DNA from 4 places in the Streptomyces sp. NPDC085932 genome. Region 1 is predicted to be linked to each of the others. Evidence: riboswitches for the same ligand, from Rfam matches in the RefSeq annotation. Region 1 holds a riboswitch; each other region holds the start of a gene.

Region 1 (7,087 bases):
TGAAGCCCTCGAAGTAGCCGGTGTCCCCGCTGTGGTAGACCCGGTGCTCGTCGCCGGCGACGACCCAGGAGGCCCACAGCGTGTGCTGGGTGTTGCGCAGGCCCCGACCGCAGAAGTGCCGGGCCGGGGTCGCGGTCAGGGTGAGGCCGACGACCTTCGTCGCCTCGTGCCAGTCCAGCTCGCGCAGGCGGTCGGCGGAGACGCCCCAGCGCTCCAGGTGCGCCCCGACGCCCAGCGGCACGGCGAACAGCGTGTCCGTGCCGGCCAGGGCCTTGATGGTGGGCAGGTCGAGATGGTCGTAGTGGTCGTGCGAGATGACGACGACGTCCACCGGGCCGAGCGCGGCCAGCGGCACGGGCACCGGGTGCAGCCGCTTGGGGCCGGCGAAGGGGAACGGGGAGCAGCGCTCGCCCCACACCGGGTCGAACAGCACGCGCCGGCCGTCGATCTCCGCGAGCACGCTGGAGTGGCCCATCCACGTCAGCCGCAGGCCGGTGGCCGGGGGCCGGGAGAGGTCGGCGAGGGTGGTGGTGTGCAGCGGCACCGGGCCCTTCGGCGCGCGACGGGGCCGGGTGTCCTTGTCGAAGAAGACCTTCGCGAAGTCCAGGGTCGAGCCCGAGGGCCGGGTCCGCGCGGGACCGCCGGGGTTCTGGAAGACCCCGTCCTTGAAGTGGGGCGATCTGCGGATGCGCGCCATGCGCTCACCGCGCGGATCCGCGCCGAACGCCTCGGGCCGCAGCGCGCGGAGCCCGGAGCTGAGGGAACGGAAACCGGCCACGGTACCTCCTGGTGGAGTCGGTCAGGTTTTCCATTATGGTCCGCCCCTCCGGCACCACCGGGGCGCAGGGGCCCCTCCGGACGTCATACTGACCGATGATTCAGTAGCGCTGCGAAGGAGACCCCCCATGCCCGGCCCCCTGCTGTCCCTCACCTGGACCGACCACGTCACCGGCCGGCAGGGCTTCCTGGTCGTCGACCGGCTGGTGCGCGGTGTCGCCAGCGGCGGGCTGCGGATGCGCCCCGGCTGCACCCTGGACGAGGTCACGGGCCTGGCGCGCGGCATGACCCTGAAGGAGGCCCTGCACTACGACCCGGCCGGCCGCTACGTCCCGCTGGGCGGCGCCAAGGGCGGCATCGACTGCGATCCCCGGGCCCCGGAGGCGTATCCGCTGCTGGTGCGCTACCTGCGCGCGATGCGGCCGTACGTCGAGAGCGTCTGGACGACGGGCGAGGACCTCGGGCTCTCCCAGGACCTGGTGGACCGGGCCGCGGCCGAGGCGGGGCTGGTCTCCTCCATCCAGGCCGTGTACCCGCTGCTGGACGACGAGGCCGAGGCACGCCGCCGGCTGGCGCGGGCGTTCGCGGTCGAGGTGGACGGCATCGGACTCGACGAACTGGCCGGCGGCTGCGGCGTCGCCGAGGCGACCCTCACCGCGCTGGACCGGGCCGGTGTACCGCGCGCGGGCACCCGGGTCTCCCTCCAGGGGCTGGGCACCATGGGCGGCGCCACCGCGCGCTTCCTCGCGCGCGCGGGACTCAGGATCGTGGCGGTCGCCGACCTGAAGGGCACGATCGCCAACCCGGGCGGACTCGACGTCGAGGCGCTGCTCGCGGCGCGCGACGCCCACGGCACGGTGGACCGCTCCGCGCTGCGGCCCGGCGATCTGGAACTGCCGGGTGACGCCTGGCTGTCGGCCGACGCGGAGGTGCTGGTGCCGGCGGCGGTGTCGTACGCCGTCGACGCCGGCAACCAGCAGTACGTCACGGCCCGCTGGATCGTCGAGGCGGCCAACATGCCCGTCCGGCCGGAGGCGGAGCTGCTGCTGGCCCGGCGCGGGGTGACCGTATTGCCGGACGTGGTGGTCAACTCCGGGACGAACGCCTGGTGGTGGTGGACGCTGTTCGGCGACATCGGCCCCGACGCCGAGGAGGCGTTCGCCCATACGCGCCGCTCGATGCGGGCCCTGGTCGAGCGGATGCTCGGCCGCGCGCACGCCGAGGGGACGACACCGCGCGCGGCGGCCCACGCGATCGCCGCGGACCGGCTGCCGGTGATCGCCGAGCGGTACGGCTGCTACCGCTGAGGCAGGCCGGATCCGCACGTCGGGCGGACCGGGCGCGTGGGTAGGGTGACGGCGTGACGAGAGTCCGGTTGAGCGTGGCGGAACGGCGTGAGGAACTGCTGCGTGCCGCCGTGGAGCAGATCGAGGCCCGGGGCGTGGCCGCGGTCAGGATCGCCGACGTGGCCTCGGCGCTCGGCGTGAGCAACGCGCTGGTGCTCTACCACTTCGCGTCCAAGGAGCAGTTGGTGGCGGCGGCGTTCCGGTACGCGGCCGAGGCCGACCTGACGCATCTGCGCAAGCTGCTGGGCCGCCGTACGTCGGCGCTGCGGCGGCTGCGGTCGGCCGTGCGCTGGTACGCCCCGACCGGGCAGGCCAAGGGCTGGCGGCTGTGGATCGAGGGCTGGGCGGCGGCCCTGCGCGAGCCGGCGCTGCGGGAGGTCATGCAGGACCTCGACCGTCAGTGGAAGGCGGCTCTCGCGGAGGTCATCGCGGAGGGCGTGGCGGCGGGCGAGTTCCGCTGCCCGGATCCCCGGGCCTCGGCCCTGCGCCTCACCGCGTTCCTCGACGGCCTGGCCGTCCAGCTGACGTCCTACCCCGGCACGATGCCGAGAGCCCGGGCCCAGCAGTGGACGGAGGAGGGCCTGACCCGCGAACTGGGCCTGGACTCCCCCTCCTCACCCCCGCCGAGCGGCCCGGCATAGGCACCGGGGCCGCGCAGACCCGCCGCGCATCTCACGCCACGGCAGCGATCCGCATCCGGATGTCGTCCGGGGACAGCGCTCCCTTGGCCGTCACATGGTCACCGGAGGACTCCCCCCGCAACCGCCGTCCGATCCACGGCACCAGGAACTCCCGCGCCCAGTGCACATCGTCCCGCCGCACCTCCAGCGTCCCCCGCGGCGGCAGCGGCGGCCACGGCTGCTCCGGATCGGCCGGCACGTCGAGACCGAGCACCTGCCCCGCGCGCAGCGCCACCCGCGTGTGCCCCTCGGGCGACAGGTGCAGCCGGTCGGCGTCCCACGCCCGGCGGTCCTGCACACTGCGCAGCGACCACAGGTCGAGCACCGGGCAGCCGTACCGGTCGGCGATGGCCCGGACATGCCCGTTGTACGTGGCGATCTTGCCGCGCAGATGCTTGAGGACGGGCACGCGCCGGGTGTCGAACCCGGTGGTCACCATCACCGTGCCGGCCACCGCGGTGAGCCGCGCCAGCGCCCGCTCGAAGCGCTCGGCCACCTCGTCCGGGTCGGTGCCGGGCCGGATGATGTCGTTGCCCCCGGCGCAGAACGAGACGAGGTCCGGGGCCATCTCGACGGCCCGCGGAACCTGGTCCGCCACGATCTGGTCGAGGAGTTTCCCGCGCACGGCGAGGTTCGTGTACCGGAAGTCGCCTTCGGGCCGCAGGTCGGCGAGCAGGACGGCGAACCGGTCGGCCCAGCCGACGAACGCCCCGTCGGGGCCGGGATCACCGACGCCCTCGGTGAAGCTGTCCCCCACCGCCACGTACGACCCGATCACTGCTCTGCTGTCACTCTTCGAATCGTCTGCCACAGCCGCTCATGATTCACCTTCGAATGTGGCCTACGCGACCGTAGGCAAGGGTTGACGGGCGGTGAGATAAGCCACTCCTAAAGTGTTCGCCAACTCCGGAACAGCCGGTCCGTCACGGGCGTTCTCTGGTGAACGCCGGTTCCGGCGAGCCGCTTGATCCGGGAACCACCGAAGGCCGGACCCGGGGATCGGGGTCCGGCCTTCGGTCGTGTGTCAGGCAGGTGGTCGCGCGGACGGTCAGCCGACGGAGACGCCGTGCGAGCGCAGGAAGGCGACCGGGTCCACGTCCGAGCCGTAGCCCGGCGCGGTGCGGATCTCGAAGTGCAGGTGCGGTCCGGTGACGTTGCCGGTGGCGCCGGACAGGCCGACCTGCTGTCCGGCGGACACGGTCTGGCCGGCCGTGACGGAGAGCTGGGACAGGTGGGCGTACTGGGCGTAGTGGCCGTCGTTCAGCTTGATGACGACCTGGTTGCCGTACGCGCCGCCCCAGCCGGCGGAGACGACGGTGCCCGCGCCGACGGCCTTCAGGGAGGTGCCGGTCGGGACGACGAAGTCGACGCCGGTGTGGTAGCCGCTGGACCACATGCTGCCGGACATGCGGTACGGGGTGCCGACGGTGGCACCGTCCACCGGGGAGCTGTAGCCACTGGCGTTGCTCTGGGCGGCCGGCTTGGCGGCGGCCGGCTTCGCGGGGGCCTCGGCCTCGGCGGACGAGCCGGAGGAGGACTTCGTGGTCTCGGTGGACCCGGCGGGCTTCTCCGCGGGCTTCTCGGCCGGGGCCTTCGGCGCGGACGGCGCCTCGGACGGGCTCGCCACGGCCTTCTTGCCGAGGGAGAGCTTCAGGCCCGGGTGGATCAGCGACGGGTCGTCGCCGACGGCGTCACGGTTGTCCGAGTAGAGCTTCTTCCAGCCGCCGCTGACGTTCTGGTCGTCCGCGATCTTCGCGAGATAGTCGCCGGCCCTCACCGTGTAGGTGCGCGCTCCGGTGGCCTTTTCCGCGGCCTTCTTCCCGGCGGCCGGGGCGGCCTGGACGGCCTTTTCCGGAGCCGACTGCGGAGTGGCGGCGTGGGCGCCGGCGGCCCCCATGAGGGGAAGGGCGAGAGCCGCTCCGCCGGTTCCGGCGACGGCAATGGAGCGGGTGAAACGCTGGGTCTTGGGGCGGCGGTGCTTACCCTTCGCGGGCATGGCGAATTCCTCTCCGTCGCCTGCGAGGTGAGCTGTCGGGTGCGGGCTGGAGCTGCCCGGCCGCGCCGAGGCGCGGCTTAACCCCAAGCCGTTCCGGGAACCGGAACAGGCGTCTTACCTGTGGGTCCCCCGCTCCTGCCGTACGTCGGGTCAGTGTGTGCGGGCTCCGGGCGGCGGCAGGATTAGGCGTCCGTCCGGATTGGTGTGGAACGTAAGCGACCAAGACGCAACGGGACAAGCTTGCGGTTGCCCGCAGGGGCGTTTTCCTTGACGCGTCGGCAGATTTGCCGTCACCGAGCGTGGATTACGGATCTCTCACTTTCCGCAATTACCCTGATTGGCGCCCGAATTACGTGCACATGGCAACAACGCATCGTCACGGATATGACGATGGTCACGCACTCGGGCCCCATCTCCTCTGCGACCGGGGCACGTTATGGCGAAGCGACCGAAGCGCCTTATTCGGACAAGAATGACTACTTCCGCTTAAGCCGGACCACGGTCGCGTCCAGATCCCCGCCCAGACCGATCCGCAGTCCGTGATGCCGCAGGACGGCCCCCCGGTACAGTTCGCCCGTTTCGAGGCATTCATACGTCGCTGCCGGGTCGACGCCGCGCAGCCGGAGCGCCGGCACGGGCTCGCCGTAGCGCTGCGCCTGGAGCCAGGCGAGGACGACGGTCTCGTCGCCGAGGACGTACTGCACGGCGCTCAGGCCGCCCTCCGGGGGCCGCAGCCGGTAGAGGTCACCGCGCTGCACCACCGGGCGGATCTCCTTGTAGCGCCCCACCCACTCCCGCGCCTCGGCGAGTTCCTCCGGCGTCCACTTCGTGAGGTCGCCGCCCACGCCGAGGACCCCGGCCATGGCACTCACGAACCGGAACCGGAGGGAACTGGCCCGGTGGTTGAGCATGGCGTTCGGACTGTCGGTGACCCAGGCGGCCATCACGCGCGCGGGGTGGATCTGACTGAAGCCGTGCTGCACGGCGAGCCGGTCGAGCGGATCGGTGTTGTCCGAGGTCCACACCTGGTCCGTGCGGCTGAGCACGCCGAGGTCGATCCGGCCGCCGCCGCCCGAGCAGGACTCGAAGGCCACGCCCGGGTGGGCGGCGCGCAGCCGGTCCAGCAGGGCGTACAGGGCGCGGATGTGGTCGACCCACAGGCGCTGCGGGTAGGGGTCCCCGGGCCAGCCGGCGTCGGTGAAGCAGCGGTTGAAGTCCCACTTGACGTAGTCGATCGGGGCGCTGGAGAGGAGCCCGTCGAGCCGCTCCCACAGGTACTCCTGGACGTCCTCCCGGGCCAGGTTCAGTACGAGCTGATTGCGGAATTCCGTCCGCTTTCGTCCGGTTTGGTACTGCACCCAGTCCGGGTGGGTGCGGTAGAGGTCGCTGTCCGGGTTCACCATCTCGGGCTCGACCCAGATGCCGAACTGCATGCCGAGGCCGTGCACATGGTCGGCGAGCGGCTTCAGCCCGCCGGGGAAGCGGTCGGGGTTGGGCGTCCAGTCGCCGAGCCCCGCCCGGTCGCTGGTGCGCCTCCCGAACCAGCCGTCGTCGACCACGAACAGCTCGACCCCCATGGCCGCGGCCCGCTCGGCGAGCGCCCGCTGCTGCTCCTCGGAGATGTCGAACTCGGTGGCCTCCCAGGAGTTGAACAGCACCGGCCGGTCCCGGCCGGCGTCCGGGATCACGTGCGCCCGCTGGTAGGCGTGCCAGGCGCGGCTCGCGCCGCCGAAGCCGCCGTCGCTCCAGAGCCCGGCGAAGAGGGGTGTCGTGTACGACTCCCCCGCGCCCAGGGTCAGCAGGCCCGAGTCGTCGTGGCCGGCGCCGCCGGTGATCTGCACGCGCCCGTCCGGCAGCTGCGCCACGGAGATCCGCCAGGAGCCCGACCAGCCCAGCGCGCAGCCGTAGACCTCGCCGTGCTCCTCCGTCGCGTCGGTGTCGAGGGCGACCCAGGGCAGGTGCTGGTGGCCGGTGTGGCCGCGCCGGCTGCCGATCACCTTCTCGCCGGGGGTGAGCCCGGAGCGCACCAGCCGGGACTCGGCGCCCCAGCGGCCGTGCAGCTGGGACAGCCGCCAGGCGTCCCGGTCGGGCAGGGTCCAGGTGGCGGAGTCGGCGCGCAGCACCTCGACCTCGGGCCCGCGGTTGTCGAGGGTCGCCCAGCGCTCGACGACGTCGGAGTCGGGGTGCATCCGGTAGTGCAGGGTGACGGTCAGGCCGCCGTCCCGGAAGCGCAGGCGCAGTTCGCCGTCCCGCGCCTCGTGCCCCTCGTAGGCCCACTCGGTGCCGCG
Region 2 (7,087 bases), on a different contig from region 1:
TCACCGGTCGGTGGAGGGCCTTCAGGCTCCCCACCGGGCGGGTGGCAGACCTCCTGAACCCCACAGGCCCGGTGGACACCTCCCGGCCCCCCAGAGGCTCCGCGGACACCTCCCGGCCCCCACGGGTCTGTGGAAACCCCCAGGACCCCACGGTCTTGTGGAAAACCTCCCCGCCCCCGCCGGCCCTGTGGACAACTTCAGGCCCTCTCGGCGGTGTGGGATAGCTTCAAACCGTGAACGCCAACAGCCCCGAAGCCACCCCGGGCCCCCGGCAGGCCGCCCCCGACGCGGCCGCCGCCCCCGGCCGCATCGTCCTGCTCACCACCAGCCACCGCGTCGCCCCCGGCCTGCTGTCCTGGCCCGCCTGGCAGGCCCTGCACGCGGCCGACCGGGTGCTGTGCGCGGACGGCGCGCATCCGCAGCTGCCCTACCTGCGCGAGGCGGGCATCGCGGTCGAGGAGGCGTCCCCGACCGCCCAGGAGCTCCTCGACCTCTGCGCGGGGGGCCGCACGGTGGTCGTCGTGGCGACGGGCGAGGGCGAGCCGGCCCTGACCGACGGGCTGGCACGCCTCGCCGGCACCGGCCGCCTCACGATGCCCGAGCTGGAGCTGCTGCCCGCCTCCTACGACCTGCCGGGCGCCCGACTGCTCGACCTCGTCCAGGTCATGGACCGCATCCGGACCGAGTGCCCCTGGTCGTCCCAGCAGACCCACAAGGGCCTGGCCAAGTACGGCATCGAGGAGGCGTACGAACTCGTCGAGGCGATCGAGGAGGGCGACCGCGACGAGCTGCGCGAGGAGCTCGGCGACGTCCTGCTGCAGGTCGTCTTCCACGCCCGCATCGCCGAGGAGGACCCCGAGGCGCCGTTCTCCGTGGACGACGTGGCCGGCGGCATCGTCGCCAAGCTGATCCACCGCCACCCGCACGTCTTCGGTGACGCGACGGCCACCACCCCCGAGGAGGTCAAGGAGCACTGGCTGCGCACCAAGGCCGTCGAGAAGCAGCGCAGCTCCGTCACCGAGGGCATCCCCCTCGGCCAGCCCGGCCTGGCCCTCGCCGCCAAGCTGGCGTCCCGGGCCCGCACCGCCGGCCTGGACATACCGCTCCCGCCTTTCGAGGGCGTCGGCTACGAGCTGCTGGCCCTGGCCGTCCGCGCCGAAGCGGAGGGCGTGGACCCGGAGGCGGCCCTGAGAGCGGCGGCCCGCGCCTACCGGGACGCGATCAGGGACGCCGAGGGCTGAGCGGACCGGCACGGGGCAGCGGCAGCGGGCCGGATACGGTCGGGGGGTGACCGACCAGCCCCAGCCCCGCACGCCCACGACCGCACCCGCTCCCGCCCCCGACCTGTTCACCTGGGAGTTCGCGAGCGACCCCTACCCCGCGTACGCCTGGCTCCGCGAGCACAGCCCCGTCCACCGCACGCGGCTGCCCAGCGGCGTCGAGGCCTGGCTGGTCACGCGCTACGCCGACGCCAGGCAGACCCTCGCCGACCCCCGGCTCTCCAAGAACCCGGCGCACCACGACGAGCCCGCGCACGCCAAGGGCAAGACCGGCATCCCCGGGGAGCGCAAGGCCGAGCTGATGACGCACCTGCTCAACATCGACCCGCCGGACCACACCCGGCTGCGGCGGCTGGTGTCCAAGGCGTTCACGCCCCGCCGGGTCGCCGAGTTCGCGCCCCGGGTGCAGGAGCTCACCGACCGGCTCATCGACGGGTTCGCGGAGCGGGGGAGCGCCGACCTCATCCACGAGTTCGCCTTCCCGCTGCCCATCTACGCCATCTGCGACCTGCTCGGCGTCCCGCGCGAGGACCAGGACGACTTCCGCGACTGGGCGGGCATGATGATCCGTCACCAGGGCGGGCCGCGCGGCGGCGTGGCGCGGTCCGTGAAGAAGATGCGCGGCTACCTCGCCGACCTCATCCACCGCAAGCGGGAGGCCCTGCCCGCCGAGCCCGGGCCGGGCGAGGACCTCATCTCCGGCCTCATCCGCGCCTCCGACCACGGTGAGCACCTCACCGAGAACGAGGCCGCGGCCATGGCCTTCATCCTGCTGTTCGCGGGCTTCGAGACGACGGTGAACCTCATCGGCAACGGCACCTACGCCCTGCTCACCCACCCCGGGCAGCGCACCCGCCTCCAGGCCTCCCTCGCCGCCGGGGAGAGCGCCCTGCTGGAGACCGGCGTCGAGGAACTCCTGCGCTACGACGGCCCCGTCGAGCTCGCCACCTGGCGGTTCGCCACGCAACCGCTCACCATCGGCGGACAGCGCATCGCGGCGGGCGACCCGGTCCTGGTCGTCCTGGCCGCCGCGGACCGGGACCCGGAGCGGTTCGCCGACCCGGACGTGCTCGACCTGTCCCGCCGCGACAACCAGCACCTCGGCTACGGCCACGGCATCCACTACTGCCTGGGCGCCCCGCTCGCCCGTCTGGAGGGCCAGACCGCGCTCGCCACCCTCCTCACGCGCCTGCCGGATCTCCGTCTCGCGACGGACCCGGAGGAGCTGAGGTGGCGCGGCGGGCTCATCATGCGCGGCCTGCGGACCCTGCCGGTGGAGTTCACGCCCGTGTCCAGGTGACACACCCTCAGGATTGTGATCTTCACGTGATCTGCGCGGCATGAACTTGTGACAAGTGATCGTCTGCCGATACGTTCACCCATCAACGCGGCCGGGACGCCCGGCCAGCGGGTCACTGCTGTCTCGCGAAAGGTCTCCGTATGCTCTCCGGGAACGGTCGGCACCGTCGCCCCCGCCAGGCTCCGGCACTCCTCGTCGCGGCCGGAGTGACCGGCTCCGCCATCGCGATCCCGCTCCTCGGGGCCTCCGGTGCCAGTGCGGCGGACGGCTCGACCTGGGACCGGGTCGCGGACTGCGAGACGGGCGGCGCGTGGAGCCAGAACAGCGGCAACGGCTACTACGGCGGCCTCGCGCTGTCCCAGGAGGACTGGGAGAACCACGGCGGCCTCGAATACGCCGCGAGCGCCGACCTGGCCAGCCGCTCCCAGCAGATATCCGTGGCGGAGAGAATCCTCGCCGACCAGGGGGTCGGCGCGTGGCGCACCTGCGGACTGCTCTCCGGTCTCGAGCAGGGCGCTCCGGACCGGGCCGGCGAGTCCGACCCGTCCGATGAATCCGCTTCGTCCGGCTCGTCCGGCTCCTCCGGGCTGCTCGACTCGCTGGATCCGTCCGGGTCCTCCTCGCCTTCTTCGTCCACTGCGTCCCCGGCGGCTTCCCCGTCCGGCGCGCCGTCTGACGGCCCGTCGGCATTTCCTGACGAAACCGCCAAGTCCGACAAGTCGCCCGAGGCCTCTTCCGCGCCCTCGGCGCGGGAGGGGGCCGGCGGCTCACCGTCGGCATCCCCCGAGGCCGAGGCGTCCGGCAACTCCCGTCCGGACGGCGGCTCTTCCGGCCTCGCGGACACCGGCTCCGGCCGGCACCGCGGCCCCAGCGCCGACGAAGGCACCGGATCCGCGGACGGCTCCGCGGCCGGTTCCACGGGCCGGCACGCGGCGCGCGACGACGCGGCGGCCGACGAGGCGTCCGCAGGCGCCTACATCGTGGGTGTCGGCGACGACCTCTGGTCCATCGCCGACTCCCTCCGGATCAGCGGCGAATGGCAGGAGCCGGCCGCCGGGGACGAGAAGGCCGCCGAGGGTGGCAAGGCCGCCGTCGCCGCCGGTCAGACGCCTGGTCAAGCGGACGAAGCGGGCGAGAGGTAGTCGTTCGGGCAGTGCGGAAACGGCGGTGGAAGTCGCCCCGAAGCGGCGCGAGTTCACGCCGTGTTTCACACTTGATGTCCCATATAAGAGCGGTGAGAGATAGATCTCAGAAGCCCTGATCGTCTTTGAAATTCGGCGGAGCACCTGTCTACGGTCGTGATCGCTCGTCACCGCGAGCCCCGGCTGCCGCAACGCCGAATCCTGCCAGCGGCCGCCCGGGAACAGTCGTCGCGTCAAGCGCCGTAGGCAGGAGCGGGGGACCCAAGGTAGGTGCCCGACCGGCCGGTTGGCCGGAAGGGCTTGGGGTGAAGCCGTGTCCCGTGAGGGACGCGGCCGGGCAACTCAACCGGCCCGAACCCGACAGCTCACCTCGCAGGCGTCGGTGAGGGGATCCATCCATGCTGTTTTCCGGCAAGGGCAAGCACCGTCGTCCGTCCAAGGCCACCCGCGTCGTCGCGCTCGCCGGCGTCACCGGCGCCGCCGTCGCCGCCCCGCTGATGGCGGCCGGCAACGCCTCCGCGGCCACCGCCTCCGAGTGGGACGCCGTCGCCCAGTGCGAGTCCGGCGGCAACTGGTCCATCAACACCGGCAACGGTTACTACGGCGGTCTGCAGTTCTCCGCCTCCACCTGGGCCGGCTACGGCGGCACCAAGTACGCCTCCACCGCCGACCAGGCCACCAAGGCCCAGCAGATCGAGATCGCCGAGAAGGTCCTCGCGGGCCAGGGCAAGGGCGCCTGGCCGGTCTGCGGCAAGGGCCTGTCCAGCGCCGGCTACACCGGCGGCGGCTCCACCGACTCCGGCAGCTCCTCGCAGAGCCAGAGCCAGAGCCAGCAGAGCACCGAGTCCCGTGAGACCCAGCAGCAGCCGGCCTCCCGCTCCGACGAGCGCCCGGCCGCGAAGAAGACCGTCACCACCCCGACCGGCAAGAAGGTCAAGAAGGGCGACGGCGAGTACAAGGTCGTCAAGGGCGACACCCTGAGCTCGATCGCGGCCGAGGAGAAGGTCAAGGGCGGCTGGGAGAAGCTCTTCGAGCTGAACAAGGACATCGTCGAGGACGCCAACCTCATCTACCCGGGCCAGCAGCTGCACCTGAAGTAAGCAGCGGCCCACCCCCGTCCCCACGGGCTCCCCGCCCCGGTGCGTCGTCCCCCGTACGCACCGGGGCGGGGCTTTTTCGGCAACCGGCTTTGTTCCGTTCGGAAACAATTTACTCTCGGTTCTGTCCATGGGGTGGGCGACCCGGTGGCCGATCGCCCGGAGCCGGTTAGGCTCATGTCGCGAGCCACCGCGGCCCGCACCTCGCCGGGTCCACGCGACCCGCGTCACCGCGTCACATAAGAAGGAGATGCTCGTGCCGTCCATCGACGTCGTCGTAGCCCGGGAAATCCTGGACTCCCGAGGCAACCCCACGGTCGAGGTCGAGGTCGGCCTCGACGACGGCAGCACCGGTCGTGCCGCCGTCCCGTCCGGCGCCTCCACGGGCGCCTTCGAGGCCATCGAGCTCCGCGACGGCGACTCGAACCGCTACCTCGGCAAGGGCGTGGAGAAGGCCGTCCTCGCGGTCATCGAGCAGATCGGCCCGGAGCTGGTCGGCTACGACGCCACCGAGCAGCGGCTGATCGACCAGGCCATGTTCGACCTGGACGCCACCGACAACAAGGGCTCCCTCGGCGCCAACGCCATCCTCGGCGTCTCGCTCGCCGTCGCCCACGCCGCCTCCGAGGCCAGCGACCTGCCGCTGTTCCGCTACCTGGGCGGCCCCAACGCGCACCTGCTGCCGGTGCCGATGATGAACATCCTGAACGGCGGCTCGCACGCCGACTCAAACGTGGACATCCAGGAGTTCATGATCGCCCCGATCGGCGCGGAGTCCTTCTCCGAGGCCCTGCGCTGGGGCGCCGAGGTCTACCACACGCTGAAGAAGGTCCTGAAGAGCAAGGGCCTGGCCACCGGCCTCGGCGACGAGGGCGGCTTCGCCCCGAACCTCGGCTCCAACCGCGAGGCCCTCGACCTCATCCTGGAAGCCATCAAGGAAGCCGGCTACACCCCCGGCGAGCAGATCGCCCTGGCGCTGGACGTCGCCGCCTCCGAGTTCTACAAGGACGGCGTCTACACGTTCGAGGGCAAGGAGCGCTCGGCGGCCGAGATGACCGAGTACTACGCGGAGCTCGTCGACGCGTACCCGCTCGTCTCCATCGAGGACCCGCTGTTCGAGGACGGCTGGGAGGGCTGGAAGACCATCACCGACAAGCTCGGTGACAAGGTCCAGCTCGTCGGCGACGACCTGTTCGTCACCAACCCCGAGCGCCTGGCCCGCGGCATCGAGGAGGGCGCGGCCAACGCGCTCCTGGTCAAGGTCAACCAGATCGGCTCGCTCACCGAGACCCTGGACGCCGTCGAGCTGGCCCAGCGCAACGGCTTCAAGTGCATGATGTCCCACCGCTCCGGCGAGACCGAGGACGTCACCATCGCCGACCTGGCCGTCGCCACCAACTGCGGCCAGATCAAGACCGGCGCCCCGGCCCGCTCCGAGCGCGTGGCCAAGTACAACCAGCTGCTGCGCATCGAGGAGATCCTCGACGACGCGGCGGTGTACGCCGGCCGCAGCGCGTTCCCGCGCTTCAAGGGCTGATCGCCGAAAGGCCCGACCCGTAAGAGGCAGCGTCGTACGTACGTCCCCGTACTCGGTCCCGTACCGTGTCCGGGGACGTACGCGCGTATGACGGTGCAGCGGGAGGCGGACTGACATGGCCGTGAAGGACCGGGACCGGTTCTCCACCGCGACCAGGATCCGGCTGCTCGGCGAGCAGACCGCGGCCCGGGTCTACCGCTCCCAGACCAAGCGGCAGGCCCGCCGCTCCCGGTTGACCGGCCGGGCCGCGCTGCTCGCGCTGGTGATGTGCTCGCTGATCGTGGCCCTGGCCTACCCGATGCGGCAATACGTCTCCCAGCGCGCCGAGATCGAGGACCTGCGGCGCGAGCAGCAGCAGGCCCGCGAGCGGGTCGAGCACCTGCGCGACCTCAAGGCGCGCTGGCAGGACGATGCGTACGCCGAGCAGCAGATCCGCCGGCGGTTGCACTACGTCATGCCGGGGGAGACGGGCTTCATCGTGATCGACCCGCACGCGGCGAAGCAGTCGCGCACCGACCTCGGGGCGGCGGACCGCCCCTGGTACGCCAACGTCTGGGACGGGGTCGACAAGGCCGACGCCTCCGACCAGTGACGCGCCCCAGTGACCCAGCGGAACACCCAGAGAAAGACAGCCTGAAGACAGTCATGGAAACGCCCCCGCCGACCACCCCGCGCACCGAGCCCACCGACGCGGACGTCGAGGCCTTCAAGCAGCAGCTCGGTCGGCCCCC
Region 3 (7,087 bases), 940 kb from region 1:
TCGACTCCGTCATCAGGCTGGTGGCCTCGGCCATCCGGCACTCGGTGTACCGCATGGCGGCCGGCGGGTCGTCGTTGCCCAGCGAGCCGAAGTTGCCGTGGCCGTCGACCAGGGGGACCCGCATCGAGAAGGGCTGGGCCATGCGCACGAGCGCGTCGTAGATCGACGCGTCGCCGTGCGGATGCAGCTTGCCCATCACCTCGCCGACGACACGGGCGCACTTGACGTACCCGCGCTCGGGGCGCAGGCCCATCTCGCTCATCTGGTAGACGATGCGGCGGTGCACCGGCTTCAGGCCGTCACGGGCGTCCGGCAGGGCCCGGGAGTAGATGACCGAGTACGCGTACTCGAGGAAGGAGCCCTGCATCTCGTCGACGACGTCGATGTCGAGGATCCGCTCCTCGTACGAGTCGTCGGGCGGCGGGGTCTTCGTGCTGCGGCGGGCCATCGCTGCCGGCTCCTTGCTGCTGCGATCCGGATCTGACGCCGACCATTGTGGACCGCCGCACTGACAAGCGGGACCAGGACCCGGTCCGGAAGGCCTTTCCGGCTCCCGGGACCAGGTCGGCGCCGGGAACTTCACCAGGGCTTCGCACGCTTGCATACAGTGGCAGGACCGGCAGGAAACCGCGGTTGTGAAGACCGCTCCGCGATCGAAGGGACGTACATGCCCATGGGTCACACGGCCACAGCCCAGGCAGGCTCCGGGGGCCTGACAGCGACCGAGCACCGCCTGGCCAACGGTCTGCGCGTGGTGCTCTCCGAGGACCACCTGACCCCCGTCGCGGCGGTGTGCCTCTGGTACGACGTCGGCTCACGCCACGAAGTCAAGGGGCGTACCGGCCTGGCTCACCTTTTCGAGCACTTGATGTTCCAGGGTTCCGCCCAGGTCAAGGGCAACGGCCACTTCGAGCTCGTCCAGGGCGCGGGCGGCTCGCTGAACGGCACCACCAGCTTCGAGCGGACCAACTACTTCGAGACCATGCCCGCCCACCAGCTCGAGCTCGCCCTCTGGCTGGAGGCCGACCGCATGGGCTCCCTGCTCGCCGCCCTCGACGAGGAGTCGATGGAGAACCAGCGGGACGTCGTGAAGAACGAGCGCCGCCAGCGCTACGACAACGTCCCCTACGGCACCGCCTTCGAGAAGCTCACCGCCCTCGCCTACCCCGAGGGCCACCCGTACCACCACACGCCCATCGGCTCCATGGCCGACCTGGACGCGGCCACCCTGGAGGACGCGCGCGCGTTCTTCCGCACGTACTACGCGCCGAACAACGCCGTGCTCTCCGTGGTCGGCGACATCGATCCGGAGCAGACGCTGGCCTGGATCGAGAAGTACTTCGGCTCCATCCCCGGTCACGACGGCAAGCCCGCGCCGCGGGACGGTTCGCTGCCCGAGATCATCGGCGAGCAGCTGCGCGAGGTCGTCGAGGAGGACGTCCCGGCGCGCGCCCTGATGGCCGCCTACCGCCTGCCCGAGGACGGCACGCGCGCGTGCGACGCCGCCGACCTGGCCCTCACGGTCCTCGGCGGCGGCGAGTCCTCCCGCCTGTACAACCGCCTGGTGCGGCGCGACCGTACGGCCGTCGCGGCGGGCTTCGGCCTGCTGCGGCTCGCCGGTGCGCCCTCCCTGGGCTGGCTGGACGTGAAGACGTCCGGCGACGTGGAGGTGCCGGTCATCGAGGCCGCCATCGACGAGGAGCTCGCCCGGTTCGCCGAGGAGGGCCCGACGGCCGAGGAGATGGAGCGCGCCCAGGCCCAGCTGGAGCGCGAGTGGCTGGACCGGCTCGGCACGGTCGCGGGCCGCGCCGACGAACTGTGCCGGTACGCCGTGCTGTTCGGCGACCCGCAGCTGGCGCTGACCGCCGTGCAGCGCGTGCTGGAGGTGACGGCGGAGGAGGTCCAGGAGGTCGCCAAGGCCCGCCTGCGCCCCGACAACCGCGCGGTGCTCGTCTACGAGCCCGTCGCCGACGAGAACGCCGACGCGACCGACGACGCCGACACCGCCGGGGAGACCGCAGCCGCGGCCGGCGACGAGAACGAGGAGGCGGCCAAGTGACCGAGCTCGCCACGATGGACTTCCACCCCCGGCCGCAGGCGGGCGAGGCACGGCCCTGGGCCTTCCCGGCCCCCGAGCGCGGCACGCTCGACAACGGCCTGACCGTGCTGCGCTGCCACCGCCCCGGCCAGCAGGTCGTCGCCGTGGAGGTGCTGCTGGACGCCCCCCTGGAGGCCGAGCCGGCCGGCCTGGACGGCGTGGCCACGATCATGGCGCGGGCCTTCTCGGAGGGCACCGACAAGCACTCGGCCGAGGAGTTCGCCGCCGAGCTGGAGCGCGCCGGCGCCACCCTCGACGCGCACGCCGACCACCCCGGTGTCCGGATCAGTCTGGAGGTCCCGGCCTCCCGGCTCGCCAAGGGCCTCGGTCTGATCGCCGACGCCCTCCGGGCGCCCGCGTTCGCGGACAGCGAGGTCGAGCGGCTGGTCCGCAACCGCCTTGACGAGATCCCGCACGAGCTGGCCAACCCCTCCCGCCGCGCCGCCAAGGAGCTCTCCAAGGAGCTGTTCCCGGCGGGCTCGCGCATGTCGCGGCCCCGCCAGGGCACCGAGGAGACGGTCGCGGCCATCGACTCCGCGGCCGTGCGCGCCTTCTACGAGAAGCACGTCCGCCCCGCCACGGCCACGGCCGTGGTGGTCGGCGACCTCACCGGCATCGACCTGGACGCCCTGCTCGGCGACACCCTGGGCGCGTGGACCGGCTCCTCGGCCGAGCCGCGCCCGGTGCCGCCCGTGACCGCCGACGACACCGGCCGGGTCGTCATCGTGGACCGCCCGGGCGCCGTGCAGACGCAGCTGCTCATCGGCCGGATCGGACCGGACCGGCACGACCGCGTCTGGCCCGCCCAGGTCCTCGGCACGTACTGCCTCGGCGGCACCCTCACCTCCCGCCTGGACCGCGTCCTGCGCGAGGAGAAGGGCTACACCTACGGCGTGCGGTCCTTCGCCCAGGTGCTGCGCTCCGCGCCCGACGGCACCGGTGCCTCGATGCTCGCCATCAGCGGGTCCGTGGACACCCCCAACACCGGTCCGGCCCTGCAGGACTTGTGGACGGTGCTGCGCACCCTCGCCGCCGAGGGACTGACCGACGCCGAGCGGGACGTGGCCGTGCAGAACCTGGTCGGGGTGGCACCGCTGAAGTACGAGACCGCCGCGGCCGTCGCGAGCACGCTGGCCGACCAGGTCGAGCAGCACCTGCCCGACGACTACCAGGCCACGCTCTACCGCCAGCTCGCCGCGACGGGCACGGTGGAGGCCACGGCGGCGGCCGTCAGCGCCTTCCCCGTGGACCGTCTGGTGACCGTCCTCGTGGGCGACGCGGCGCAGATCAAGGCCCCCGTGGAGGCCCTGGGCATCGGCGACGTCACGGTCGTGGCCGCCGAGTAACGGCACACGCGCCGAGGAGCCCTGGTTGTCTTCCAAGGCACCAGGGCTCCTTTATGCCCGAATTGGGACGGGAGTTGCCTGTCTGCCCTGTGGGATGCGCTACAAAAGCCCGGATCCGTTTGGGAATTGAAAGTGGCCCCGTTTAGCTTCGTCCGGGCTGTTCGTCAGGCAGTGCGCCGCACCCGCGGCACCGGACAGTCATCGCCGAGTCCCCGTACGGCGCGAGCCAGGGGAGCCGGGGACCCAACCGCAGTCCCTGGGGTGAATCGGACGCCCACGCGAGTCGCGAGGGGGTCCGTAGGAGACCTTCCTGCTCCGAACCCGTCAGCTAACCCGGTAGGCGAGAGGGAAGGAAAGGACCAGCCACTTCATGGCGTTCACACGCGCCACCGGCAAGCATCGCCGTCCCAGCAGGATCCAGCGCGGCACCGCCCGCGCGGCGGGCGTCGCGGCGCTCGCCACCACCGGCGTGATCGGCACCGTGGCCGCCCCGGCCTTCGCCGCCTCCGAGCCGGCCGTCGAGCAGACCGGCCTCACCCCGGTCGTCACCATGGGCGACACCGTGGCCCAGCAGATCGACGCCCAGGCCGTCGCGCAGAAGCAGGCGGCCGAGGAGGCCGCCGCCAGGCAGAAGGCCGAACAGGCCGCCCGTGAGCGCGCGGCCGAGGCCGCGAAGAAGGCCAAGGAAGCCGCCGAGAAGGCCCGCGAGGCCAAGGAGCGCGCCGCCCGCGAGGCCGAGCGCAAGCGCCTCAACAGCTTCGTCTCGCCGATCCCGGGCTCCTACGTCTCCACCGGTTACAAGGCCGGCGGCGCCGTCTGGTCCTCCGGCAGCCACACCGGCATCGACTTCCACGCGGCCACCGGCACCTCCGTCCACGCGGTCGGCGCGGGCACGGTCGTCGAGGCCGGCTGGGGCGGTGCCTACGGCAACCAGGTCGTGATCAAGATGAACGACGGGACGTACACCCAGTACGGCCACCTGTCGTCCGTCGGCGTCTCGGTCGGCCAGCAGGTCACCCCGGGCCAGCAGATCGGCCTGTCCGGCGCGACCGGCAACGTCACCGGCCCGCACCTGCACTTCGAGGCCCGCACGAGCCCCGAGTACGGCTCGGACATCGACCCCCTCGCCTACCTCCGCTCGCACGGCGTGAACCTCTGACGCCACCCGCTCAGCGCCCGAAAGGCCCCGGCTCACCGAGCCGGGGCCTTTCGGCATTCACCGGACCCCTGTCCAAAAAATATCCATGGATTCCGGGCTGCCGTCGGAAATTCCGGCTGATTGCAATAGAGTCACGGAACACACGTCACTCGTCGACGTTTCACGGGGATTAAGCGGAGGTCGGGTCATGCGTATTCCCGCGCACTCGGTGTGCACGGCCATCCGGGACGACATCGTCGCGGGTGTCCACGAGCGCGGCAGCCGGCTCACCGAGGAACTCCTCGCGCGCCGCTACGGCGTCTCGCGCGTCCCCGTCCGGGAGGCCCTGCGCACCCTGGAGGCCGAGGGCTTCGTGGTGACCCGGCGGCACGCGGGCGCGTGCGTGGCCGAGCCCACCGAGCAGGAGGCCGCCGACCTGCTGGAGATGCGCGGGCTGCTGGAGCCGCTCGGTGCCGCCCGAGCCGCCCAGCGGCGCACCGAGGCGCATCTGAAGGTCCTGCGCGGCCTGGTCCGGCTCGGCCAGGAGCGCGCCCGCAGGGGCACCAGCGACGACCTGCGTTCCCTGGGCGGCTGGTTCCACGAGACGCTGGCCCAGGCCTCGGGCAGCCCCGCCCTGATCGCCATGCTCACCCAGCTGCGCCACAAGATCGCCTGGATGTACGCGGTGGAGACGCCGGCCGATCCGGTGGAGTCCTGGACGGAGCACGGCGCGATCGTGGACGCGGTGGCGCGCGGCGACGGCGAGCGCGCGCGGGCGCTCACGGCGCTGCACACCGAGCGCGCGACGGCCGCGCACCGGCTGCGCCTCGGCCGGCCGCGGGAGCGCGCCGAGCATGTGAGGAATCCGCAACATGCCGTAAACAAGGCGAGCCTGCGGCATTAACACGGAAGCCGTATACAAAGAGTGGTGAATTCGCGGGGGATTATTTCTGCTGCCATTTTCCGGTCGGCGCGTCCCGCGGGCGGTGCGAATTCCTTGCCGCCGGTAGCCGGAAATGAGTGAAGCCGCACCGGCCGTGCAGGCCGGCGCGGCTTCACCCGCGGAAAAAACCGCTCGAACGACTCAGACGGTCTCGGGCAGTTCCTCGAGGCCCTCGGAGACCAGCTTTGCCAGCCGGTCCAGGGCGGCGTCCGCGCCCTCGGCGTCGGACGCGAGGACGATCTCCTCGCCACCCTGGGCGCCGAGGCCCAGGACGGCGAGCATGGAGGCCGCGTTGACGGGGTTGCCGTCTGCCTTGGCGATCGTCACCGGGACGCCTGCGGCCGTGGCGGCTCGGACGAAGATGGAGGCGGGGCGGGCGTGGAGGCCCTCGGCCCAGCCGACGTTGACGCGGCGCTCAGCCATGTGTTGCTGCCCTTCGCTGTTCAGGGTTGTCTAGACCAGTTTCCCACACGTGAAGCCGGGGGCGGACCTGTCGTTCCGCCCCGCGGGTGCCGTCGGATCGCGGCCTCGACCCGACTGACGCCCTCCACAGACTGCCTCGCGCCGTTGTCAGGCGCTAGCCGTACTCTGGGGCCCATGCAGACCTCGCCGGACCGGCACGAGTATCCCGCCCACTGGGAAGCCGACGTGGTGCTGCGCGACGGGGGTACCGCGCGCGTCCGGCCCATCACCGTCGATGACGCCGAGCGTCTGGTCAGCTTCTACGAGCAGGTCTCCGACGAGTCGAAGTACTACCGCTTCTTCGCGCCGTACCCTCGCCTGTCCGCCAAGGACGTCCACCGCTTCACGCACCACGACTTTGTGGACCGGGTGGGACTCGCGGCCACGGTCGGCGGCGAGTTCATCGCCACCGTACGCTACGACCGGATCGGCGCCGACGGAACGCCCGCGTCCGCACCCGCCGACGAGGCCGAGGTCGCCTTTCTCGTGCAGGACGCCCACCAGGGCCGCGGCGTCGCCTCCGCCCTGCTCGAACACATCGCGGCCGTCGCCCGGGAGCGCGGCATCCGCCGCTTCGCCGCCGAGGTGCTGCCCGCGAACACCAAGATGATCAAGGTGTTCACGGACGCCGGGTACACCCAGAAGCGCAGCTTCGAGGACGGCGTGGTCCGGCTGGAGTTCGACCTGGAGCCCACCGACCGCTCGCTCGCCGTGCAGTACGCGCGCGAGCACCGCGCCGAGGCCCGGTCGGTGCAGCGGCTGCTCGCCCCCGGTTCGGTCGCCGTCATCGGCGCCGGGCGCTCCCCGGACGGAGTGGGCCGCAGCGTCCTCGGCAACATCCGGGACGCCGGCTTCACCGGCCGCCTGCACGCCGTGAACAAAGCCCTGCCCGAGGGGCAGAAGGAGCTCGACGGGGTACCGGCCCACCGCTCCGTGCGGGACATCGACGGCCCCGTGGACCTCGCGGTCGTCGCCGTGCCGGCCGAGCACGTCCCCGAGGTCGTCGCCGAGTGCGGCGAGCACGGCGTGCAGGGGCTCGTGGTCGTCTCCGCCGGGTACGCCGAGAGCGGCCCCGAGGGGCGCGAACGCCAGCGCGCCCT
Region 4 (7,087 bases), on a different contig from region 1:
GTCGATCGCGTCCTCCAGGAGCAGCGAGGCGGCGATGTAGGCGCGCCAGGCGCGCTGCTCCTCGGGGGTGAGCCAGCGAGTCGTCATGCCGCCAGTGTAAGTTTGTTTCAAACTTGAACCAAGCGCTGCCCAGTCCGCCGTCCCGACCAGCCGCGGAGCGTCGATGCCCCACCCGTACGTCCTGCTGTCCGCCGCCGTCTCCCTCGACGGCTATCTGGACGACACCGGCCCCGAACGTCTGCTGCTGTCCGGCCCGGCCGACTTCGACCGGGTCGACGAGGTCCGCGCGTCCGTCGACGCGATCCTGGTCGGCGCCGGCACCATCCGCGCCGACAACCCGCGGCTGCTGGTGAACTCGCCCGGGCGCCGCTCCGCCCGGGTGGCCGCCGGCCGGCCCGAGTACCCGCTCAAGGTCACCGTCAGCGGCTCCGGCGACCTCGACCCGGACGCCCGGTTCTGGCACACCGGCGGCGAGAAGGTGCTGTACACGACCGACATCGGGGCCGAACGCGCCCGCGCCCTCGGCATCGCCGCCGACGTGGTCCCGCTCGGCCCGGACCTCGACTGGCGCCGGCTCCTCACCCATCTGCACGACGTCCGGGGCGTACGGCGGCTCATGGTCGAGGGCGGTGGCCTGATCCACACCCAGCTCCTCACCCAGGGCCTCGCCGACGAGCTCCAGCTGGTCCTCGCCCCGCTCTTCGTCGGCGACCCGCAGGCCCCGCGCCTCTTCGGGCCCGGCGGCTACCAGAGCGGCCGGCTCCGGCTGCTGGAGACCCGGCGGATCGAGGACGTCGTCCTCATGCGCTACGTGCCGACCGCCCCGGGCACCGGCGCCCTGCCCGCCGCCGCCGACCACCGGTGGCTGAGCCTCGCCTGCGAGCTGGCGGAACAGTGCCCGCCCTCGGACACCGCGTTCAGCGTGGGCGCGGTGGTGGTCGCCGCCGACGGTACGGAACTGGCCCGGGGGCACTCCCGGGAAGGCGGTGACCCGGTCGTGCACGCCGAGGAGGCGGCCCTGGCCCGGATCGACCCGGCCGACCCGCGGCTGCCCGGCGCGACGGTGTACAGCAGCCTGGAGCCCTGCGCCCGCCGCGCCTCCCGTCCCGTGCCCTGCGCCCGGCTGATCCTCGACGCGGGCGTGCGCCGGGTGGTCACCGCCTGGCGCGAGCCGGACACCTTCGTGGCGGGGGCCGACGGCAGCGGGCTCCTGGCCGCGGCCGGAGCGGAGGTCGTCGTGCTCCCGGAACACGCCGAGCGGGCCCAGGCACCCAACCGCCACCTGCTGTCCTGAGTCCCGGGGCGGGTGTGGCACGAGCTGTCCTGCGCATGGCGTACACTGGAATCACAACGACGCGGGGTGGAGCAGCTCGGTAGCTCGCTGGGCTCATAACCCAGAGGTCGCAGGTTCAAATCCTGTCCCCGCTACTGAAGGCCGAGGGCCGGAATCCGAAAGGGTTCCGGCCCTCGGTGCTTTCGCTTCTCCTGCGCAGGGTGCTCTTCACGCAGGGTGAGCGAATCCTCCCGCTCCGCATAACAACTGACACACCGTCAAAAACCGTCTGTCACTTGAGAGGCGGTCAACTCGCCCGATTTAAGCCGGTCATGGCAGGTACGTCCGCGCGAAAAAGGTTAATGATCAAGCGGAACCGCTGGAATACGCACCGCGCCTCCATTAACGTTCGATAACGCAGCGCGGTCGTCCCAGCCGTCACAGAAGGCGGCTCCGTGCGCACGCGCCGAATCCCGAAAGGGAACCGGGGAACCACCACTTGGGGTGAATCGAGCGGATACCGCCGTGGCAGCACGGCCGGTATACGCGCGTAGGAGACCTTCCTGCTCCGAACCCGTCAGCTAACCCGGTAGGCGAGAAGGAAGGAAAGGAGTACGCCCACGTGGCGTCCAACCGGCCTGCCTCCGCGGCCCCGTTCGCGACGGAACAGCGCGACACCGAAGTCTTCTACGGCGGTCAGCGCACCGACGAGGGCCCGTTCCAGGAGTGGAACCCCACCGCGGAGTCCATCCGTCCCCTCCGTGGCCGGCATCGCGTCACCAAGCAGCGCGGCGGAGGGCTCGCCCGCAGCTCCACCGTCCTGGGCGTCGGCGTCATAGCCGCCGTGGGCGCCGGCGGCATGGCCAGCGCCCAGACCGGCAAGCCGCCGGTGTCGATCTCCGTGCCGGACCTTCCCTCGGTGGGTTCCCTCATCTCGGACGACGACACCCCCGAAGGCTCCGCCACTCCGCTCAGCGACCTCGCGACGGTCGCGGCGGACACCGACCAGAGCGGCCCCAACGCCGGCGAGGCCCTGCGCGCCCGGATCATGGCCCAGGTCGAGCACCAGCAGGAGCAGATCGAGACCAAGGCCGCCGAGGAAGCCGCCGCCGCCGCCGAGAAGGCCGCCGCGGAGGCCGTCGCCAAGGCGGAGAAGGAAGCCAAGGCCAAGGCCGCCGAGGCCAAGCGGAAGGCCGAGGAGGAGGCCCGCAAGAAGGCCGAGGCCGAGCGGCTCGCCGCCCTCGCCAAGCAGTACACGCTGCCGACCTCCTCGTACACCATCACCTCCAGCTTCGGCCAGGCCGGCGCCTACTGGTCCTCCGGCTACCACACCGGCCTCGACTTCGCCGCCCCCACGGGCACGCCGATCAAGGCGGTCCACAGCGGCACCATCACCGAGGCCGGCTGGAACGGCTCGTACGGCTACAAGACCGTCCTCACCCTGGAGGACGGCACGGAGATCTGGTACGCGCACCAGTCCTCCATCGGCGTCAGCGTCGGCCAGAAGGTCAGCACGGGCGACGTCATCGGCCGTGTCGGCGCCACCGGCAACGTCACCGGGGCGCACCTGCACCTGGAGGTCCACGCCGCCGGCTCCAGCAGCGGCATCGACCCGATGGCCTGGCTGCGGGGCAAGGGCCTCAACCCGTAAGCGACGAGCGCCCGCAGAAGCACCGGCAGCCCTGACGACGACCCCCCGACGTCAGGGCTGCCGGTTTTTCCGTGCCCGGACGGGTGTCAGGACCTGTAGGGGTTGTACGCCGGGTACTGCGTGGGCTGGGGGGCGTACCCCGCCGGGTGGCCGTACGCGGGGATCTGGCCGTACGCGGGGATCTGACCGTAGGCGTGGCCGTGGTCGTACGTGTGGCCGTGCGTTTGGCCTTGGCCGTACGCCCCGGGCATCGGCCAGGGCGGGGCCGTCACCGGGACCGGAGGCGCCGTGATCCGGGCCGCGTGGTCCAGGGCCGGGCGGGCCGCCTCCCGGCGCCGCCACAGGGCCGCCAGCAGCTCCATCTCGCGTACGGCGAAGTCGGGCCCGGCGCGGCCCCGGCGGGCCCGGTGCCGCAGGAACGCGAGCGACGTCGCGTACGCCTCGTACCGCGCCACCTCCCGTGCCGCCGTCTTCCCTGCGTGCCGGCGGGCGTACTGGCGGGCGATCCGGCGTGCCCGCATGGAGCCGAGCGCGTACGGCTCGGCCGGGGCCAGCCAGCCCGCGACCGCGTAGGCGGGCAGCTCCGTCCGAACCGTGCGCAGCTCCCGCTGCCGCGTCCAGATCACCAGCCACGTCAGCAGCCCGAAGATCGGCACCATGAACGCCGCGTAGACGGCGAAGAACCCGTACTCGCCGAACGACGACGAGCCGTTCCACATCGCGTGCATGCCCATCGCCAGCAGCAGCCCGGCGAGCGGGAAGGCGACGCGCCTCAGGTGCTGGCGGTCCGCCGAGAGCGCCGCGACGCCGAAGCCGATACCGGTCAGGACCGTGAAGAGCGGGTGCGCGAACGGCGACATGATGATGCGGACGAAGAAGGTGGCCGCCGTGACGGAGGCGATGCCGCTGCCGCCGGTGAGCTGGTCGGTGCCGAAGGCGGTGCCCAGGTAGAGGATGTTCTCGGTGAAGGCGAAGCCGGTCGCGGTGACGCCGGCTATGACCACGCCGTCGACGATGCCGGTGAAGTCGCGGCGGCGGAAGAGGAAGACCAGGAGGACGGCCGCCGCCTTGGCCGTCTCCTCGACCACCGGCGCTATCACGGTCGCGCCGAGTGTGTCCGCGCTGGACGGGTCCGCGGTCGCCGTCGCTATCCATCTCGTGGCGAAGCTGTTGGCGACGATCGCTATCAGCGCCGCCGCGCAGGCGCCCCAGGCGAAGGAGAAGACCAGGTTGCGCCAGGGGCCCGGTTCGACGCGGTCCAGCCAGCGGAACGAGGCGATGAGCAGGGGCACCGGGAGCAGGGCCAGCCCGAGCCCGACCAGGAAGCCCTCCGTGCCGGTCTCCTCCCGGACCAGCGCGAGGATGACCAGGCCGGATATCGCGAGGAGTGTGGTCGGTGCGCCGTAGCGCACCCAGGGGCGCTGCCACCAGTGGGCGTGCCGCAGCGGGCCGGCGGTGGGGGCGCCGTCGGTGGGAGCGCTGGGGTACGACGGGTGTGGGGGGCAGGTGGCCACGGCATTGACCCTAACGACGGAGGGGCGCTGTCCGCAGGCGGGAGAGGTGCCAGGGGCGGTGCGGTGCGGTCAGACGCCGGCGGGGGGTTGGTCCGCGTGTGGTACGCGGCGGAAGAGGAGGTCGTTCACGACATGTCCCTTGTCCAGTCCCTGGCCCTCGAAACGAGTCAGCGGCCGGAAGTCGGGGCGCGGCGCGAAACCGCCGTCCGCCTGCGTGTTCTCGAAGTCGGGGTGAGCCGTGAGCACGTCGAGCATCTGTTCGGCGTACTCCTCCCAGTCGGTCGCGCAGTGCAGGAGCGCGCCCGGCTTGAGACGGGTCGCGGCGAGCGTCAGGAACTCGGGCTGGATGAGCCTGCGCTTGTGGTGCCGCTTCTTGGGCCAGGGGTCGGGGAAATAGACGCGCAGTCCGTCGAGGGAGTCCGGGGTGAGCATCTCGCGGAGCAGGATGATCGCGTCGCCGTTGCCCACGCGGACGTTGGACAGGCCGTTGCGGTCGGCGAGGTTCAGGAGGTTGCCCTGGCCGGGGGTGTGGACGTCGACGGCGAGGATGTTGGTGTCCGGGTCGGCGGCGGCCATCTGGGCGGTCGCCTCGCCCATGCCGAAGCCGATCTCCAGCACGACGGGGTTGTCGTTGCCGAAGAGGTCGGGCAGGTCGAGGGCTCGGCTGCCGTCGATGTCGAGGCCCCACTTGGGCCACAGGCGCTGCAGCGCGTCCGCCTGACCGGCGGTGACCCGGCTGCGCCGGGGCTGGAAACTCCGGATCCGCCGCTCGAAGTGCGACCCGGCGGGGTCGGCCTTCGGCCCGTCGGGGAAGCGCGGCTCTCCCTTGGCCCGGGTGGGCTGGGTGGCGCCCGGGGCGTGGGGGAGGGGGGATTCGGGGGTGTTCGCGGAGTCAGACACAGTGAGGTCGATTTTACGGGGTGGGGGCGTCGGGGTGGGGGGCTCGGGTAGGGCGGGCTGCCGGTGGGGGAGCGTCTTCGCCTGACGGTGGGGGAGGGTCGGGGGGGGGGGGGGGGGGGGGGGGGGGGGGGGGGGCGGGCGGGGGGGGGGGGGGGGGGGGGGGGGGGGGGGGGGGGGGGGGGGGGGGGGGGCTGGGGGGGGGGCCGGGGGGGGGGGGGGCGCCCCCGCCGGGGGGGGGGGGGGGGGGCCCGCGCCGGGGGGTGTCCGTCCTCGGAACGGCGCGATGGGGTTGCGAACCGGCTCGCTGTCCGTCGACGCGCCAACCGCTGCCGGAGGACACCCCCCGACACGGCCCCTTCCGTACGACGGCGGGTGCGGGCGCGTGGCCGTGCCGGCCGGCCGGAAGGTGGGGCGAGCCGGGGTGGCGGCCCGCCCGGGTGCTCAGGCCAGCAGGCCCGAGGACTTCCACAGCCGGCGGCCCACGCCCCGCAGGACGCCGATGTCGTCGAGGAAGTCCGTGAGCCGCTTGGAGCCGGTCTGCATGACCTCGCGGCGGTGGCCACTGGCCTTCACCTGGGCGAGGGCCTCCCGCTTGTCGAGGCCCACGTTCGTGTAGACCTCCGGGTTCACGAACGCCACCGAGAAGACCCGGGCGAACTCGCCCGAGGTGATGCGGGTGAACTCCTGGGACCACTTGGGGGCCGTCACCATCTGGCGGCGGAGCTCCTCGCGGGCGTAGCGGACGTGGCGGGCCTCCTCGACGACATGGATGCGGGTGACGCCACGGACCAGGGTCTGGACGCGCTCGTCCGGGAACGTCAGGCGCTGCATCCAGTCGAGGACCTCCTCACCGAGCAGGGTCGCCGTGAAGGAACCGGGCGTGGTGGAGATGGTCTTGAACAGGCGGCCCAGCTGCTGGTGGACCCGGCTGACCGGGTACCAGGGCGTGTCGCCGTGGGAGATCAGCCGGGCGAACATCTTGGAGTGGCGGCACTCGTCCTCGATCTCGGTGAGGGCGTAGCGGACGTGTGCGCTGGTCGCCGCCTTGTCGTAGATGTGCCGGACCAGCAGCTGCATGAGGATGATCTCGAACCAGATGCCCAGGGAGGCCAGGGCGGCCGCCTCGTGCTGGGACAGGAGGATGCGCTGCTCCTCGCCCATGCGCTTCCACAACGGCGTGTCGTAGAGCGAGACCAGCTCCGGGGGCCAGAACCACTTGCCCTCCTCGAAGGGCGCGTCCCAGTCCAGCTCCTCGTCCGGGTCGAAGGAGTGCTTGGCGGAGGAGTCGAGCAGCCGCTGGGCCACCTGCTCCCGGTCCTTCAGCAGGCCCAGGGCGTCGCGCAGGCCGTCGAGCGCGTCGGCTTCCGTCAGGGTCGTCATCGCTGCCCACCTCGTTGTGCACACGTCACCGTCCCTTTTATGAGACTGCCTGTCAGCAACGCCGTCAATCCCTCGTGCGCGACTTGTTGACCCGGCGTCTACTTCGTGTGAGCCTGCGGGACATGCCGAGCTTCGACCAGTACGCCATGGAATCGGAAGAACCCGCCTGGCAGGTCCCGGCGACCGGCGCGGCCCGCTTCACCTGGGAGTACGACGACGGCCGCGACCGCCTCCTGGCCCTCTACCAGAAGGGCAAGGACAAACAGTGGGACGGGCAGAGGCGGATCGACTGGGAGCTGGAGGTCGACCCCTGCGACCCGCTGGGCACCCCGGACGAGGCGATGTCCCTGTACGGCACCCGCCATTGGG

Evidence for each region. Region 1 has a riboswitch for cyclic di-AMP ahead of ACIGAQ_RS04225 (peptidoglycan DD-metalloendopeptidase family protein). Riboswitches for the same ligand answer to the same signal wherever they lie in the genome.
Region 2: another riboswitch for cyclic di-AMP. It lies ahead of ACIGAQ_RS30520 (transglycosylase family protein); the one in region 1 lies ahead of ACIGAQ_RS04225 (peptidoglycan DD-metalloendopeptidase family protein).
Region 3: another riboswitch for cyclic di-AMP. It lies ahead of ACIGAQ_RS00455 (M23 family metallopeptidase); the one in region 1 lies ahead of ACIGAQ_RS04225 (peptidoglycan DD-metalloendopeptidase family protein).
Region 4: another riboswitch for cyclic di-AMP. It lies ahead of ACIGAQ_RS23365 (M23 family metallopeptidase); the one in region 1 lies ahead of ACIGAQ_RS04225 (peptidoglycan DD-metalloendopeptidase family protein).

The regions. Positions count from the first base shown of each region.
Region 1 is NZ_JBITSJ010000001.1:1,051,998-1,059,084, reverse strand. It holds gene ACIGAQ_RS04245 (MBL fold metallo-hydrolase) at 1-778, opposite strand, end outside; gene ACIGAQ_RS04240 (Glu/Leu/Phe/Val dehydrogenase dimerization domain-containing protein) at 906-2,084, shown strand; gene ACIGAQ_RS04235 (TetR/AcrR family transcriptional regulator) at 2,138-2,764, shown strand; gene ACIGAQ_RS04230 (SGNH/GDSL hydrolase family protein) at 2,796-3,581, opposite strand; gene ACIGAQ_RS04225 (peptidoglycan DD-metalloendopeptidase family protein) at 3,852-4,799, opposite strand; cyclic di-AMP (ydaO/yuaA leader) riboswitch at 4,804-4,965, opposite strand; gene ACIGAQ_RS04220 (alpha-galactosidase) at 5,276-7,087, opposite strand, start outside.
Region 2 is NZ_JBITSJ010000007.1:88,352-95,438, reverse strand. It holds gene ACIGAQ_RS30535 (nucleoside triphosphate pyrophosphohydrolase) at 234-1,241, shown strand; gene ACIGAQ_RS30530 (cytochrome P450) at 1,288-2,580, shown strand; gene ACIGAQ_RS30525 (transglycosylase family protein) at 2,721-3,722, shown strand; cyclic di-AMP (ydaO/yuaA leader) riboswitch at 3,951-4,116, shown strand; gene ACIGAQ_RS30520 (transglycosylase family protein) at 4,121-4,822, shown strand; gene eno (phosphopyruvate hydratase) at 5,076-6,356, shown strand; gene ACIGAQ_RS30510 (septum formation initiator family protein) at 6,472-6,948, shown strand; gene ACIGAQ_RS30505 (DUF501 domain-containing protein) at 7,002-7,087, shown strand, end outside.
Region 3 is NZ_JBITSJ010000001.1:112,599-119,685, forward strand. It holds gene ACIGAQ_RS00440 (DNA topoisomerase (ATP-hydrolyzing) subunit A) at 1-448, opposite strand, end outside; gene ACIGAQ_RS00445 (pitrilysin family protein) at 668-2,059, shown strand; gene ACIGAQ_RS00450 (pitrilysin family protein) at 2,056-3,444, shown strand; cyclic di-AMP (ydaO/yuaA leader) riboswitch at 3,637-3,802, shown strand; gene ACIGAQ_RS00455 (M23 family metallopeptidase) at 3,815-4,603, shown strand; gene ACIGAQ_RS00460 (GntR family transcriptional regulator) at 4,791-5,486, shown strand; gene ACIGAQ_RS00465 (HPr family phosphocarrier protein) at 5,667-5,948, opposite strand; gene ACIGAQ_RS00470 (GNAT family N-acetyltransferase) at 6,123-7,087, shown strand, end outside.
Region 4 is NZ_JBITSJ010000004.1:662,591-669,677, forward strand. It holds gene ACIGAQ_RS23350 (MarR family winged helix-turn-helix transcriptional regulator) at 1-87, opposite strand, end outside; gene ACIGAQ_RS23355 (dihydrofolate reductase family protein) at 164-1,294, shown strand; tRNA gene ACIGAQ_RS23360 (tRNA-Met) at 1,355-1,428, shown strand; cyclic di-AMP (ydaO/yuaA leader) riboswitch at 1,728-1,884, shown strand; gene ACIGAQ_RS23365 (M23 family metallopeptidase) at 1,896-2,924, shown strand; gene ACIGAQ_RS23370 (PrsW family intramembrane metalloprotease) at 3,011-4,438, opposite strand; gene trmB (tRNA (guanosine(46)-N7)-methyltransferase TrmB) at 4,508-5,338, opposite strand; gene ACIGAQ_RS23380 (diiron oxygenase) at 5,780-6,718, opposite strand; gene ACIGAQ_RS23385 (ferritin-like domain-containing protein) at 6,841-7,087, shown strand, end outside.